Regions from separate parts of the Paraburkholderia sp. MM5496-R1 genome, predicted to be linked through region 1. Evidence: predicted binding sites of a transcription regulator. Region 1 holds the regulator's gene; each other region holds the start of a gene.
What was found. Region 1 encodes HrcA, which represses chaperone genes, less so after heat shock. Its sites were predicted from a motif close to TTAGCACTCNNNNNNNNNGAGTGCTAA; they were not measured.
Positions count from the first base shown of each region.

Region 2: groES (co-chaperone GroES) is a predicted target of HrcA. The motif match lies at 3,285-3,311, and genes of this name have one in related genera.
Region 3: rpoH (RNA polymerase sigma factor RpoH) is a predicted target of HrcA. The motif match lies at 2,101-2,127, and genes of this name have one in related genera.

Region 1 is NZ_JBNDLT010000002.1:2,057,309-2,062,165, forward strand. It holds gene grpE (nucleotide exchange factor GrpE) at 1-57, opposite strand, end outside; gene OKW38_RS16455 (hypothetical protein) at 423-584, shown strand; gene OKW38_RS16460 (RNA-binding S4 domain-containing protein) at 556-963, opposite strand; gene hemH (ferrochelatase) at 972-2,042, opposite strand; gene hrcA (heat-inducible transcriptional repressor HrcA) at 2,224-3,243, opposite strand; gene OKW38_RS16475 (NAD kinase) at 3,454-4,356, shown strand; gene recN (DNA repair protein RecN) at 4,423-4,857, shown strand, end outside.
Region 2 is NZ_JBNDLT010000002.1:1,940,894-1,945,750, forward strand. It holds gene OKW38_RS15890 (hypothetical protein) at 1-357, shown strand, start outside; gene cysC (adenylyl-sulfate kinase) at 384-1,022, shown strand; gene groL (chaperonin GroEL) at 1,228-2,868, opposite strand; gene groES (co-chaperone GroES) at 2,922-3,212, opposite strand; partial or broken gene OKW38_RS15910 (IS1595 family transposase) at 4,001-4,857, opposite strand, start outside.
Region 3 is NZ_JBNDLT010000002.1:2,233,145-2,238,001, reverse strand. It holds gene OKW38_RS17255 (cytochrome ubiquinol oxidase subunit I) at 1-436, opposite strand, end outside; gene cydP (cytochrome oxidase putative small subunit CydP) at 426-686, opposite strand; gene rpoH (RNA polymerase sigma factor RpoH) at 1,104-2,039, opposite strand; gene OKW38_RS17240 (acyloxyacyl hydrolase) at 2,394-2,966, shown strand; gene OKW38_RS17235 (nuclear transport factor 2 family protein) at 3,008-3,391, shown strand; partial or broken gene OKW38_RS17230 (2-isopropylmalate synthase) at 3,589-4,575, opposite strand.

The DNA of each region.
Region 1 (4,857 bases):
GGCTTCGTCGGCGGGCGTGGGATTCTGGCTCGTCGGGTTCTCTTGCGTGTTTTCCATGTCGCTGAAAGTCGTTAAAAAGTAAAAGCCAAAGGCGGTGCAAGCCGTTCCGACACAGTACGATTCATGCTTTGCAAAATCGCGACACGCGTCTTCGCGCCGATCCGCCAGACCGGACCCCAGATGGGGCCTGAAAAAGCCGTTTCAAGCGGGTCGAGGGTTTTTTCGCACCACCGACGTGCAGGCGAAATGCGCCGTAACAAGCCTCACCGTGGCGCAATCAGATAGAGATTGAGTGCAGCCCGCAACTGACCTATTCTCCAGTCATGGAGCAGCAACGCCACGTTAACCCTAATCTGACGTAAGCGTTACCGACACCTGACAGTCGTTCCGATAGCCTGTTTCAGCCCATCAAGGGGAGTACCGTGAAACTGACCTTTGCAATCGGCGTGGTCGCACTGGTACTGATCGCGGGCACCACGACCATCTGCATGTCCGGTGCGGTCAACGACCACACCACCGAGTACGGCGGCGCACACGCCACCGTGGAGCAGTTTCTCAATCCCCACCTGAAAATCTGTCGATAGTGCGCCGGTCGCGTTTGGTCGGTCGGCCGTGCAGCGCGGCGGCCGGCTCGTGGTAGACCTTGCGCCGTTCCTGCTCGACCTGCCGCTTCGCCTTGCTCTGCGCGGTTTCCACATAAAGCGTCTGCGCGACGCTCGCCGGACCGCGTACGTCGCATACGCCCAGCACCTCCACCTGCCACACGTAGCGCTCGATCTCGATTTCGACCAGATCGCCGACACGCACGTCCTTCGCCGGCTTCACGGCGACGCCGCCGATACGCACCCGCCCCTTGTCGACCGCCTCCGCGGCCAGCGAACGCGTCTTGAAGAAGCGCGCGGCCCACAGCCATTTGTCGATGCGCAATTTCGCGCCCGGTTCGGTTGAAATGCGGTAGTTCATCTGCGTATTCAAGCTCCTGTCGTGTGCGGCACCGGCACCGCCTGCACGGGCCAGCCCTGCAGATGCTGCGCAACGATTTCGCCAAGCGCGGCAACCCACGGCTGCGACGCGTTCAGACAGGCGATCCGGTGAAACTCCTTGCCACCCGCCTGCAGAAATTCGCCGCGCCCTTCCATGCCGATTTCCTCGATCGTTTCGAGGCAGTCGGCGGTGAAACCCGGGCAAAACACGTCTGCACGCCGCACGCCTGCCGCGCCGAGCTCCTTCAACGTCGGCGCCGTGTAGGGCTGCAGCCATTCGGCCTTGCCGAAGCGCGACTGGAACGTGATGCGGCATTCGACCGACGTCAAATCGAGCGCCTGCATCAGCAGCGCGCCGGTCTGCTGGCATTGCTCGTGGTACGGGTCGCCGAGGTCGAGCGTGCGCTTGGGCACGCCGTGGAAACTGAGCACGAGCTTGTCGCCCGCCGCGAAATCGGGGCGGCCGTGCAGATGCCAGTAGTGGTGCACCTGTGCGGCGAGCGCCGCGATGTACGCCGGGTGATCGGCGTACTGGCGCACGGTGCGGACTTCCGGCTGGTTGCGCATGCGCTTGAGCGCGGAAAAGGCTTCGTCGAACGCGGTCGCAGTGGTCGACGCCGAATACTGCGGATACATCGGCATCAGCAACACGCGCTCGGCGCCCGCGAGCTTCAGTTGGTTCAGCATTGCCGGAATGCCGGGCGTGCCGTAGCGCATCGCGTAGTCGACCAGCACCGTGTAGTCGTTCAGTTGCAGCAGATGGCGCAGGCCCTCGACCTGCTTTTCGGTGTGGACGCGCAGCGGTGAGCCCTCGGGCATCCACACCGCCGCATACTTCTTCGCAGAGCTGCGGCCGCGCAACGGCAGAATCAGCAGACGCAGAATGAGCTGCCACAGCAGCGCCGGAATTTCGACCACGCGAGGATCGGACAGGAACTGCGCGAGGTAGCGGCGCACCGCGCGCGGCGTCGGCGCGTCGGGCGTGCCGAGATTGATCAGCAACACGGCGACGCGATGCGACGTGGCGTTCTGTGAAGGCCGCTCGAGGTCGAAGCGCATAGGTAGCAGAAATCACCGCATTTTGCGGCGAGTCGATTCAATGGAGATTCATTATAGCGGCGCGGGTTCTGCCCGGCGCCGCCAGAGACCCCTGGCCATTCGGACGATTGGCAGACACCGCGCGTTCGCGCATCATGATCGCCACGGACTGCGATGACGCCAGTTCCGCGGAGCCCGAGGACTACTGCTGGCTGAGCGTCATGGACAACAGCCGCGCGGTTATGTCCACGATCGGAATCACGCGGTTGTAGGCCATGCGGGTCGGTCCGATCACACCGAGCGTGCCGACGATCTTGCCGTTCACCTCGTACGGCGCGGTGACGACGCTCATTTCCTCGATCGGTACCAGATTCGATTCGCCGCCAATGAATATTTGCACGCCCGCCGCGTGACTCGACACGTCGAGCAACTGAAGGAGGCTGGTCTTCTGGTCGAACACATCGAACAGCTTGCGCAGGCGCGCCATGTCCGACGAAAGATCGGCGACTTCGAGCAGATTGCGCTCGCCCGAGATCAACACGGTCTCGCCGGTGTCGGATTCGTCGGTGCTGGCGGTGACGGCCGCGTGCATCAGCGAGGTCATGTCGCCACGCAGCTCGTCGATTTCCTCGCGCAGGCGGCGGCGCACCTCGTCGAACGAGAGGCCCGCGAAGTGCGCGTTGATGTAATTGGAGGCTTCCACCAGTTGCGAAGGCGAAAAGTCGCGCTGGGTGGCGAGGATGCGGTTTTGCACGTCGCCTTCGGGCGTCACGATAATCAGCAGAATGCGCTGGTCGGACAGGCGCATGAATTCGATCTGCTTGAACACGTGGCTGCGACGCGGCGTGAGCACGACGCCGGCGAACTGCGACAGATTTGACAGCACGCTCGCCGCCGCGGCGACAATCTTCTGCGGCTCGCCCACCTGCAGCGTGGTCTTGACGGTGCGCGTCACCGCCTCCTCGTCGGCGGCGGATTCGACGGTCAGCATCGTGTCGACGAACAGGCGGTAGCCGCGTGGCGTCGGAATGCGCCCTGCCGACGTATGCGGACTGATCACGAGCCCCAGATCCTCGAGGTCCGACATCACGTTGCGGATCGTGGCCGGACTCAGTTCGAGGCCCGAATAACGTGACAGCGTGCGCGAGCCGACCGGCTGACCTTCGGCGATGTAGCGCTCAATCAGCGTTTTGAGGAGGGTTTGTGCGCGAGGATCTAGCATGACGAAAAATTTTAGCTCATTGGCATCGCAGCCGAGAGCGCCCGCGGCGCCCGCTCCCGGCGAATGCACCGCCGTCGGCGGGCTCGCATGTCATCGGGTCTTCACCATTCTAACGATAATCGCGACATACGCAGACGCCCTGCGTGCGCCGCCCCACAACCGGGTTGGTCTGCGGTTCTTTTCAGGCCCTACCTATGGTGTAATGCCGGCATGCAAGTGACCAGCCAGTTCAAGACCGTCGCGCTCGTCGGGCGCAGCAATACGCCAGGCATCGGCGAGCCGCTGACCGCGCTCGCCGCCTGCATCGCGAAGCTCGGCCTGGAAGTCGTGTTCGAAGCAGACACCGCCGCCGAAATCGGCGTGACCGACTATCCGGCGCTGCGTCTCGCCGAGATCGGCGCGCGCGCCGACGTCGCCGTGGTGCTCGGCGGCGACGGCACGATGCTCGGCATCGGCCGCCAGCTCGCGCCGTATCGCACGCCCTTGATCGGCATCAACCACGGGCGGCTCGGCTTCATCACGGACATTCCGATCTCCGACATGCGCGAGATCGTGCCGCAGATGCTGTCCGGCAATTTCGAGCGCGAGGAGCGCGTGCTGCTCGAAGCGCGCATCGTGCGCGACGGCACGCCGATCTACCACGCGCTCGCGTTCAACGACGTGGTGGTCAACCGCAGCGGCTTCTCGGGCATGGCGGAGTTGCGCGTGTCGGTCGACGGACGCTTCATGTACAACCAGCGCTCGGACGGCCTGATCGTCGCGACGCCGACCGGCTCGACCGCGTACGCGCTGTCCTCGCAGGGGCCGATCCTGCATCCGCAGCTACAGGGCATCGTGCTCGTGCCGATCGCGCCGCACGCGCTGTCGAACCGGCCGATCGTGCTGCCGGACGAATCGAAGGTCAGCATCCAGATCGTTTCCGGGCGCGAGGTGAACGTCAATTTCGACATGCAGTCGTTCACGTCGCTGGAGCTCGGCGACACGATCGAGGTGCGCCGTTCGCGCCACACGGTGCCGATGCTGCATCCGGTCGGCTACAGCTACTATGCGACGTTACGCCAGAAGCTGCACTGGCACGAGTACCCGTCGCACGAAGAAGACCCGAGGCCGTAAGCGGCACTTTGATTTCGCACGCCGCCGCGGCCGCCACCCGAATCCCAAGCTCACCCGACCACCTCCATGCTTCGCCACCTCTCGATACGCGACTTCGTCATCGTCGCCGCGCTCGACCTCGAATTCGACAGCGGCTTTACCGTTTTCTCGGGCGAGACCGGCGCCGGCAAATCGATCCTGATCGACGCGCTCGCGCTGGCACTAGGCGCGCGCGCCGAGGCGAGCGTCGTGCGCACCGGCGAGAGCCGCGCCGACATCACCGCGGAGTTCGAGACGCACGCACAGGTCGATCAATGGCTCGACACGCAGGCGCTCGGCGCGGCCGACGACGGCCAGCACGGCGGCACCGTGATGCTGCGGCGGGTGGTCGACGCGAACGGCCGCTCGCGCGCGTTCATCAACGGTACGGCCGCCACGCTCGCGCAGCTGCGCGAGGTCGGCGAGATGCTCGTCGATATTCACGGCCAGCACGCGCACCAGTTGCTGATGCGCCCCGACGCG
Region 2 (4,857 bases), 120 kb from region 1:
GCGCCGATCGACACCTATCTGGAGTTCGCGCGAAGCCGGCAGCGTCCGCCGGTCGACCTGTTCGACGGTTTTGTCGACACGGTGCGCGACGGCGTAGTGTGCGGCTGGGCCGTCAACCTGAGCGAGCCGCAGCGGCAGGTGCCGCTCGAGGTACGGGTCGGCACGCAGATCGTCGCGACCGGCTGCAGCGGCGAGCCGCGGCCCGATGTGGCGAGCGCCGGCTATCCGAGCGCATACAGCGGATTTTCAATTCCACTGCCGAACGATATTCCGCAAGGCTTTCGCGTTACCATTGCCAATTCCACGGAAAGCCTGCACAACGCCGGCACGTGGCGGCAAGGCTGGCACTGCGAATGAGCCAGAAGAGCCAAGAGAACCTATCCATGAAAGAGCCGCCCCAGTTCGTGCAACGCTTCCACGGCAAGATCGCGGTGCAGGACCGCATACGCATGTTCGATCAGATGCCCGCCACGATCTGGCTGACCGGCCTGTCCGGCGCCGGCAAATCGACGCTCGCGTTTGCGCTCGAAGAGCAACTGATCGCGCTCGGTCACGCCTGCTATGTGCTCGACGGCGACAACATCCGGCACGGTCTGGCGAGCGACCTTGGATTCGAGCCCGACGACCGGCGCGAAAACATCCGCCGGGTCGCGCACGTCGCCCAATTGATGAACGACGCGGGTCTGATCGTGATTTCCGCGCTGATTTCGCCGCTACGCGAAGATCGGGCAATGGCGCGCGCGATCATCGGAGCCGACAAGTTCGTCGAAACCTATGTGTCCGCCTCGCTCGCCACCTGCGCGAGCCGCGATCCCAAAGGTCTTTACGCGAAAGCGAGGTCTGGCGAGATCAGCTCGTTCACCGGCGTATCAGCGCCCTATGAAGCGCCGATCGATCCCGACCTGCACGTCGACACGGGAACGCTGAGCCCCGCGCAAAGCGTCGCGCAGATCTTCCACTACCTGCGCGAAAAGTGCCTCGGAAGGTCCTCTCATCGCACGGCTCACGCCGCGGGCGCCTGATCCGGACAAAAGGGCGTCCGGAAGCGCTCGCCAGCAAGCACATCAACGCCGGCCCCAAACGAAAAAAAACCCGCATAAGCGGGTTTTTTCGTTTGGGGAAACGCCTCGCGGCGCACTCCCCACATGGACTTCCAGCCGGGCCTCGGCCGTGATCCAGACGCGCGGCAGTTCAACCACGCGGCCGGACCACGAGGCCCGAGCGGAATTACATGTCCATGCCCATGCCGCCCATGCCGCCGGGCATGCCGCCAGGCATCGGAGCATCTTCCTTCGGCAGTTCGCAGACAGCTGCGTCGGTCGTCAGCAGCAGGCCAGCAACCGAAGCGGCGTTTTGCAGCGCCGTGCGCGTCACCTTCGTCGGATCCACGACACCTGCGTCGACCAGGTCGACGTACTCGCCGGTCGCTGCGTTGTAGCCGTAGTTGCCCTTGCCAGCAGCAACCGCTGCCACGACGACGCTCGCTTCTTCGCCACCGTTGGCGACGATCTGGCGCAGCGGCTCTTCCATGGCGCGCAGAACGATCTTGATACCTGCGTCCTGATCGGCGTTAGCGCCCTTCAGGCCAGCGATTGCCGTACGTGCACGGATCAGCGCGACGCCGCCACCCGCCACGATGCCTTCTTCCACAGCCGCGCGCGTTGCGTGCAGTGCGTCTTCGACACGTGCCTTCTTTTCCTTCATTTCGACTTCGGTCGCAGCACCGACCTTGATCACTGCAACGCCGCCTGCCAGCTTGGCGACGCGTTCTTGCAGCTTTTCACGGTCGTAGTCCGAGGTCGCTTCTTCGATCTGCGTGCGCACTTGCTTGACGCGAGCTTCGATGTTCGCTGCTTCGCCAGCGCCGTCGATGATCGTGGTGTTTTCCTTGCCCACTTCGATGCGCTTCGCCTGGCCCAGTTCAGCCAGCGTTGCCTTCTCGAGCGTGAGGCCGGTTTCTTCAGCGATGACCTGACCGCCGGTCAGGATCGCGATGTCTTCCAGCATCGCCTTACGACGATCGCCGAAGCCCGGAGCCTTGACGGCAACGGTCTTCAGGATGCCGCGGATGTTGTTGACGACCAGCGTTGCGAGCGCTTCGCCTTCGACGTCTTCAGCTATGATCAGCAGCGGACGGCCAGCCTTCGCGACTTGCTCGAGCACCGGCAGCAGGTCACGGATGTTCGACACCTTCTTGTCGTGCAGCAGCACGAACGGGTTCTCGAGCACGGCGACTTGCTTGTCCGGGTTGTTGATGAAATACGGCGACAGGTAGCCGCGGTCGAATTGCATACCTTCGACGACGTCCAGCTCGTCTTGCAGCGACTTGCCGTCTTCGACGGTGATCACGCCTTCCTTGCCGACCTTGTCCATTGCTTCAGCGATGCGCTCGCCGATCGACGAATCGCTGTTCGCCGAGATCGCGCCAACCTGGGCGATTTCCTTGTTGGTCGTGCACGGCTTGCTGATCTTGCGCAGTTCTTCGATTGCGGCTGTAACGGCCTTGTCGATACCGCGCTTCAGGTCCATCGGGTTCATGCCCGATGCGACGTACTTCATACCTTCGCGGACGATCGATTGCGCGAGAACCGTAGCGGTCGTCGTGCCGTCGCCTGCGTTGTCGCTGGTCTTGGAAGCGACTTCCTTGACCATTTGCGCGCCCATGTTCTGGAGCTTGTCTTTCAGTTCGATCTCTTTCGCGACCGACACACCGTCCTTGGTGACCGTCGGGCCGCCGAAGCTGCGCTCGAGAACCACGTTGCGGCCCTTCGGACCCAGCGTGACCTTCACGGCGTTGGCGAGAATATTCACGCCTTCGACCATCTTGGCACGGGCGGAATCACCGAATACGACGTCTTTAGCTGCCATCTTCTAACTCCTTGAATACTTAGGATATAACCGGTGAAGTAGCGACCTTGCGCTTACTTCTGCACCACGGCCATGATGTCTTCTTCGCGCATCACGAGCAGTTCGTTGCCGTCGACCTTGACGGTCTGGCCTGCGTACTTGCCGAACAGGACGCGGTCGCCGACCTTCACGTCGAGCGCAATGGCTGCGCCCTTGTCGTCGCGCTTGCCCGGGCCGACTGCGAGGATTTCACCTTGATCCGGCTTTTCCGCTGCGGCTTCGGGGATCACGATGCCCGACGCGGTCTTGGTTTCCTGATCCAGACGTTTGACGATCACGCGATCATGCAAAGGACGAAGGTTCATACATACTCCTCTCTGATTGAGACTGAAGAACGCTGAGAAAAACCCGGCTGGCCGAGCCAACCGGAGATGTTGTTAGCACTCTCGTGCAGCGAGTGCTAATTATATGGACGGGCAGTGACAAATTCAAGAAGCGGGGAACGCGGTCGAAGTTCACTCAGCCTCAAACGTGATTCGCTCGGGCTTGAACCCGCCCCGTGCGGAACGTCTGCCGTTCGGCATTTTCTCTAAGAAAACAATAATTTACCGACGTGTTGCGTTGAGATTCGGCCCTTCGTGAAGGAAGAGGCGAGCCATGACGAGGCAGCGACTTCGGAGCGGAGCGCCCGCTCGAAACGTCAAACCCAGGGAAATCCCCCATAAGCGCGGGCCGTTACGATAGTCAGCCTTCAGGCAAGTCGAGGGGGCTCATGAATGTGCTTGGCGGCTGAGGCACCAGTCGGTCCAAGTATATCTGGACCGTTGCAGCGGCCGTTGATAGCGGGATTGTGAAATTGATAGCAGCTGCAAGGACGATACTTGCAGAACCGTAACGCTATAACTGAGTGCGAAAGATTTGAGATCTTTCCACTCTGAAGATCAGCGACAAATATGTCCAACTGACCAGTCGATAATTGCGCTCCTCCAGATAGCGAAATATGGCGGAAGCTATTACTTCCCCATGGGGTGTCCATTTAACCGGAGTTAGCGTTTTGCCTCCACGGGCGGCTCGGCGAAGGTCGCTCCAGGCTGGGCGGATGTCCGCGTTGCCTCGGCGGCTTGGGAGGAACAGCCTTTGGCCTCTGGCTCATAACAAGGTTTTGGTAACGAACCGGTCCATGGGCGACAGCAAGCTCCAGGATCCGGTAGAACAGCATCCCTCGGCTACGTGAGCGGCGGCGGTTGAAACGGAACACGAACTCGTCCAGGTAACTGGGCAAGTGTGCAGAATCCACCGCTCCCTGGTGGGTGCCCAGGAGCCAACGTTTTGCAAGGGACGCTATTCGATGCACACCTGGCAGAAGTTCTTCGGGGTCCTCGCCCCGCGCCGACGCGGCCCGCTGGCTACGGCGGTCATGGATGTAACCATTCTTCTCCAGCCACCGGTAACCCTGCCAGGCATCGGTGATGACCGTCGCCCCCGGCTCGACGTTATCCAACACGAAGGAGCGAAGCGATTCTGAGGAGGCATCCGCCACCGGCGCCATCCGACAGCGCCCGAATCCCTTCGGCTCCGCGATCTCGATCGCGATACACGTCAGGATCTTCTTCCCTTTGGCACGGCCTCCCGAAAGTCCGGATTCTTTGCCTCCGATGTAGGTTTCGTCCACCTCCACCGTCCCGCAAAGGCGCTCCCGATCGGGGCGAATGAGCACAGACCGCAGGCGATGAAGGATAGCCCACACTGTCTGGTAGGAGCCGATCTCGAGGGTCCGCTTCAAACTCAGCGCCGAGATCCCGTCTTTGCCGGTAGCAAAATGCCAACAGACCGAAAACCACACCGTAAGGGGAGTACGGGTCCGGTCAAAGACGGTGCCTGCCATCACTGACGTGCGGCTCCCGCATGCAGTACACATGAACCTGCCGTCCCCAAGCCGCCATCCTCCCGGATGACCACAGGACGGGCAGACGAAGCCGCAAGGCCATCGCAGCCATTCCAGATAGTCCA
Region 3 (4,857 bases), 180 kb from region 1:
TCCACAGCGCCGACAGGTTCGAACCGAGCGCGACACAGAACGTGACGATCAGATGCTGGATTTTCGACAATCTGTTCCAGCCGAAAAAGAACAGACCGACGAACGTCGATTCGAGGAAGAACGCCATCAGCCCTTCGACGGCGAGCGGCACGCCGAAAATGTCGCCGACGTAATGCGAGTAATAAGCCCAGTTGGTGCCGAACTGAAACTCGAGCGTGAGGCCGGTCGCGACGCCCATTGCAAAGTTGATGCCGAACAGCTTGCCCCAGAACTGCGTCATGTCCTTGTAGATCTGCTTGCCGGTCATCACGTAGACCGATTCCATGATGACGAGCAGCCAGGCGAGACCGAGCGTGAGCGGCACGAACAGAAAGTGATAAAGCGCCGTGATGGCGAACTGGAACCGCGACAGTTCTACGACTTCGCTAACGGGCATGTTGATCACCTCGAGACGGATGCGGGGCGGGCACCGACAGCAGCGCCTGCGCGACCTGCTCAGGCGGCAGCATCATGTGCTGCGCCTGTGGATGATTGAAGAATGTGTACTTGAGCGCCATCAGTAGCACGAACTTGATGGCGAGGATGATGGCGATATCGCGCGCCAGCGTTGGACCGCGCACCCACCTGGTGAACCGGCCGCGCAAGCGCGACCGGACAGTGCTGCTGCGATTCAGGGCTATGGTCATGATCGGTCGAAGACGACTTCACGCCGGTGAGTCCGGCTGGATCCAGACCGCCCTGGCCGTCAGGCAGTCTGGCAGTCTGGCGAATGCATGCCGATTGTAGGAGGTGAACCTCGCGCGCTCAGGTTTAGCCATGCGGCAACACGTCGCGAAACTTGCCGCGTCTGTGCAGTATTGCTACCGGACTTGCGATACGTCAAGAAACGCTTACCGGCCTCGACAGGCCGGCTTGCGGATAGGCCGACGCGAATGCGCGGCCGCGGGGACGCAAGAAAGGGCGAAAAGAATGAAAAAGCCCCGCCGTCTTGCGAGGGCGGGGCTTGAGCGCGATGGTCGCTAAATGGCGCGACCGATTAACGCGTGTCGTTTTTACCTATGTCATAGGCGGGACACAATTGACGCGCGCATGGCTTCGACGCTTTACGCGTATTCGGTCAGCGCGCCGCGCATCTTCTTCATCGCGCTGGCTTCGATCTGGCGGATACGTTCGGCCGAGACACCGAACTCGTCGGCCAGCTCGTGCAACGTGGAGCCGCCCGAGCCGTCGTCGGCCACCTTCAGCCAGCGCGCTTCGATGATGCGGCGGCTGCGCGGATCGAGCGCGTCGAGCGCGCTTGCGATGCCGTCGCTTTGCAGCCGGTCGCGCTGACGCGAAGCCAGCACGGCAGTCGGTTCACTATGCGAGTCGGCCAGATAGGCGATTGGCGCGTACGACTCCTCGCCGTCTTCGACCTGACCTTCGAGCGCGATATCGCCGCCTGACAGACGCGTCTCCATCTCCGCGACCTCTTCGCGCTTCACGTTCAGCTCCTTCGCGAGACCGTCGATCTCGTCCGGCGTGAACGCGCCAAGCCCCTGCTTGTGGCTGCGCAGGTTGAAGAACAGCTTACGCTGCGCCTTGGTGGTGGCGACCTTCACCATGCGCCAGTTGCGCAGGATGTACTCGTGGATCTCGGCCTTGATCCAGTGCATCGCGTACGACACGAGGCGCACGTTTTGCTCGGGATCGAAGCGCTTGACCGCTTTCATCAGGCCGATGTTGCCTTCCTGGATCAGATCGGCGTGCGGCAACCCGTAACCGAGGTAGTTACGCGCGATGGACACGACGAGTCGCAGGTGCGACAGCACCAGGCGGCGCGCCGCCTCCAGATTGTCGTGTTCGCGCAATTCGGTGGCGAACTGGCGTTCCTCCGCCGGCGTCAGCATCGGAATCCGGTTGACCGCCTGGATGTAGGCGTCGATGTTGCCCAGGTGACCGGACAGCAGCGAGGAATGCGAGAGCGCCAGTGCACCTGCCGGAGCGGCCTTAGCCGACGACGGGCTCAAAGTACTCGGAAGGGTCATTGCATGGCTCACGTTTGAAGCTCCTTTGGAATCAGACAATTGCGTACTCAGTAAACGACTCCAGCGACGGATGTTAGCACTCAGATCTGCCGAGTGCTAATACTTAGAGGTCGCAGGGGTATCCGAGTTCCCAAAAACCCTATTGAGTTTTGACTTCCGATAGCCATCATACGCCCTATTTGCCCTGCGCGTTGGACCTGTACAAAGTACCGCCCGGAGCGGGTGCAGGCTCACGTTTGACTGATATCATCCGGTTTTGAAGAGAATAATTGCTGATCATGGGCATTATCTGGGAAATACTTGCTCCTGAATTCGTGCCTGGAATAAAGGGGGCGCTCGCTTAATACTCGGCAGTATGGGGGGCGGATGAACCGGCAGAATCTTGTGGTGCGTGGGCTTAGTCTAAAAAGCACGGTTGCCGTTCTGCTCGTTCTGCTGTTGAGCGCGGCGGGCGCGTCCCAAGCTGAGCAGTTCGGCGTGCAGGTGGCCGCCGGCGTCGGCGACCATCACGTCAGGACGCTCGATCTCGGCGTGGTCTGGGATCCAAACCTGACCTGGTGGCAGATCGGCGACTGGCATTTCGCGCTGCTCGGCGAGGCGCATGTCGCGTGGTGGCACACCAATGAAGGAAACGTTCACGACAACATCGGCGAGATCGGCGTGACGCCGGTGATCCGCTTCATCAGGTCGTCGGGTTCGGTGCGGCCATTCATCGAGGTGGGTGCCGGCGTCCGGCTGCTGACCAGCCCGCGCATTTCTTCCGACTTCACGTTGGGCACCGCGTTCCAGTTCGCCGAGATGGCGGGCGTCGGGCTGCAGTTCGGCGCTCGTGAGCAGTATGTCGCCGGCTACCGCTTCCAGCATGTCTCCAATGGCGGTATCAAAGAGCCGAATCCTGGTATAAATTTCAGCCAGCTATATTTGCAATATCACTTCTGACCGTGGCCGCCTGCGGCTCGCGGTGTTCGAGGGGCTCTGCAATGGCGGCAAAGATGATCGAAGCGATTCGCGGGCTCGAGCGAGAGCGTTTTCGCGCGATGGTCGATGGCGATGGGCAGTCGCTCGACACGCTGCTCGCGGACAACGTGAGCTACGTCCATACGAATGGCAAGCGCGAGACGAAGCGGCAGTTCATCGACGGGATCACCGCGGGGCGCCGTCGTTATCGGCAAATCGAGGTGCAGTCGCAGGATGTCTTGCCGGCCGGGCGCGAGACCTACGTCGTCACGGGCCGCGCGCTGATCGAGATGGAGGCCAACAACGGCGCGCTCCTGTTTCCGATTGCCTATACCGCGATTCACACGCACGAAGACGGGCAGTGGCGACTGATCGCGTGGCAGGCGACCCGTTGCGCGCTCGAGTGAGATTCTCATCGGGCGGGCGCGCCTCGTGAGCGCGTCTCCAGCGGCAGCGGAATGCGGGTGTGCACTCCGCTGCAGCAGGCTCGAGGCCCAACGCGAATTCACGCGGTCACGCATTCGCCAGCTTTGTCGCGGCTGTTTGCGCCGTGCTCGTCTACATCGGCATCCGCGTCGCGCGCCTCGCGCGTGCCGCGCATCGCTACCTGTCCCGCATACGGATGCCGCGCCGCAACCGGAAGCCGCGTGCAGTGCTCCGCCACGCGCCTGATCGTCGCGAGATCCGAGAAATCCAGACCGCTGTCGATACCCATCGCGTCGAGATTCATCGCGACTGTGACGAGATCGACGTTGCCGGTGCGCTCGCCATTGCCGAACAGACAGCCTTCGATGCGATCCGCGCCCGCCAGCAGCGCGAGCTGCGCCGCGGCCACGGCGGTGCCGCGATCGTTGTGCGGATGCACCGACAGCACGATGCTGTCGCGGTAACCGAGGTTGCGATGCATCCATTCGATCTGGTCGGCGAACACGTTCGGCGTGGCCGCTTCGACGCTTGCCGGCAGGTTGACGATCATCTTGTGATCGCGCGTAGGCCGCCACGTTTGCGCGAGCGCGTCGCACACCTCGCGCGCGAACGGCAGCTCGGTCGTGTTGAAGGTCTCGGGCGAGTACTGGAAGGTCCAGCGCGTGCCCGGCCGCGCCTGCGCGTGTTCCTTGATGAGGCCCGTGCCTTCGACGGCGAGCGCCTTGGTCTCATCCTTCGACTGCTGGAACACGATGCGCCGGAACGACGGGCAGATCGCGTTGTACAGATGCACGATCGCGCGCGGCGCGCCTTCGAGCGCGTCGAACGTGCGTGCGATCAGCTCCGCGCGCGACGGCACGAAGACTTCGATCGTGACGTCGTCGGGAATGCGTCGCTCGTCGATCAGCTTGCGCACGAAGTCGAAATCGGTCTGCGACGCCGACGGAAAGCCCACTTCGATTTCCTTGAAACCGATCGCGACCAGCATCTCGAAGTATTCGAGTTTCTGCGCGGCGTTCATCGGTTCGATCAGCGCCTGATTGCCGTCCCGCAGGTCCGTGCTCATCCAGACGGGTGCGGCGTCGACCGTGCGACTCGGCCATTTGCGGCCGGTCAGCCTGACGGCGGGAAAAGGGCGGTACTTTTCAGCGGGATTGCGCAACATGGTGAGGTGCCTCATTCGTGGCGTCGTCGGCGGAGGGTGGGGACGTCGAGCGGTTGGCCGACTGTTCACGCATGCACGCTGCGGATGCTGCCCATGCAACGTACATGTGATCCTCTCGCATCGCCCGCGCGGTAACCGGACGAATGCAAACGACGACAGGTTGTGGAGAACTACGACGGGGGTGAAGCGAAACTGCGGGAACTACGGGGAGGACCGCCGACGGCAACCGGAGCTGCCAGCGCGCGGCGCTACGCGAGACTTAGGCCAGGCGTAGCGATAGGG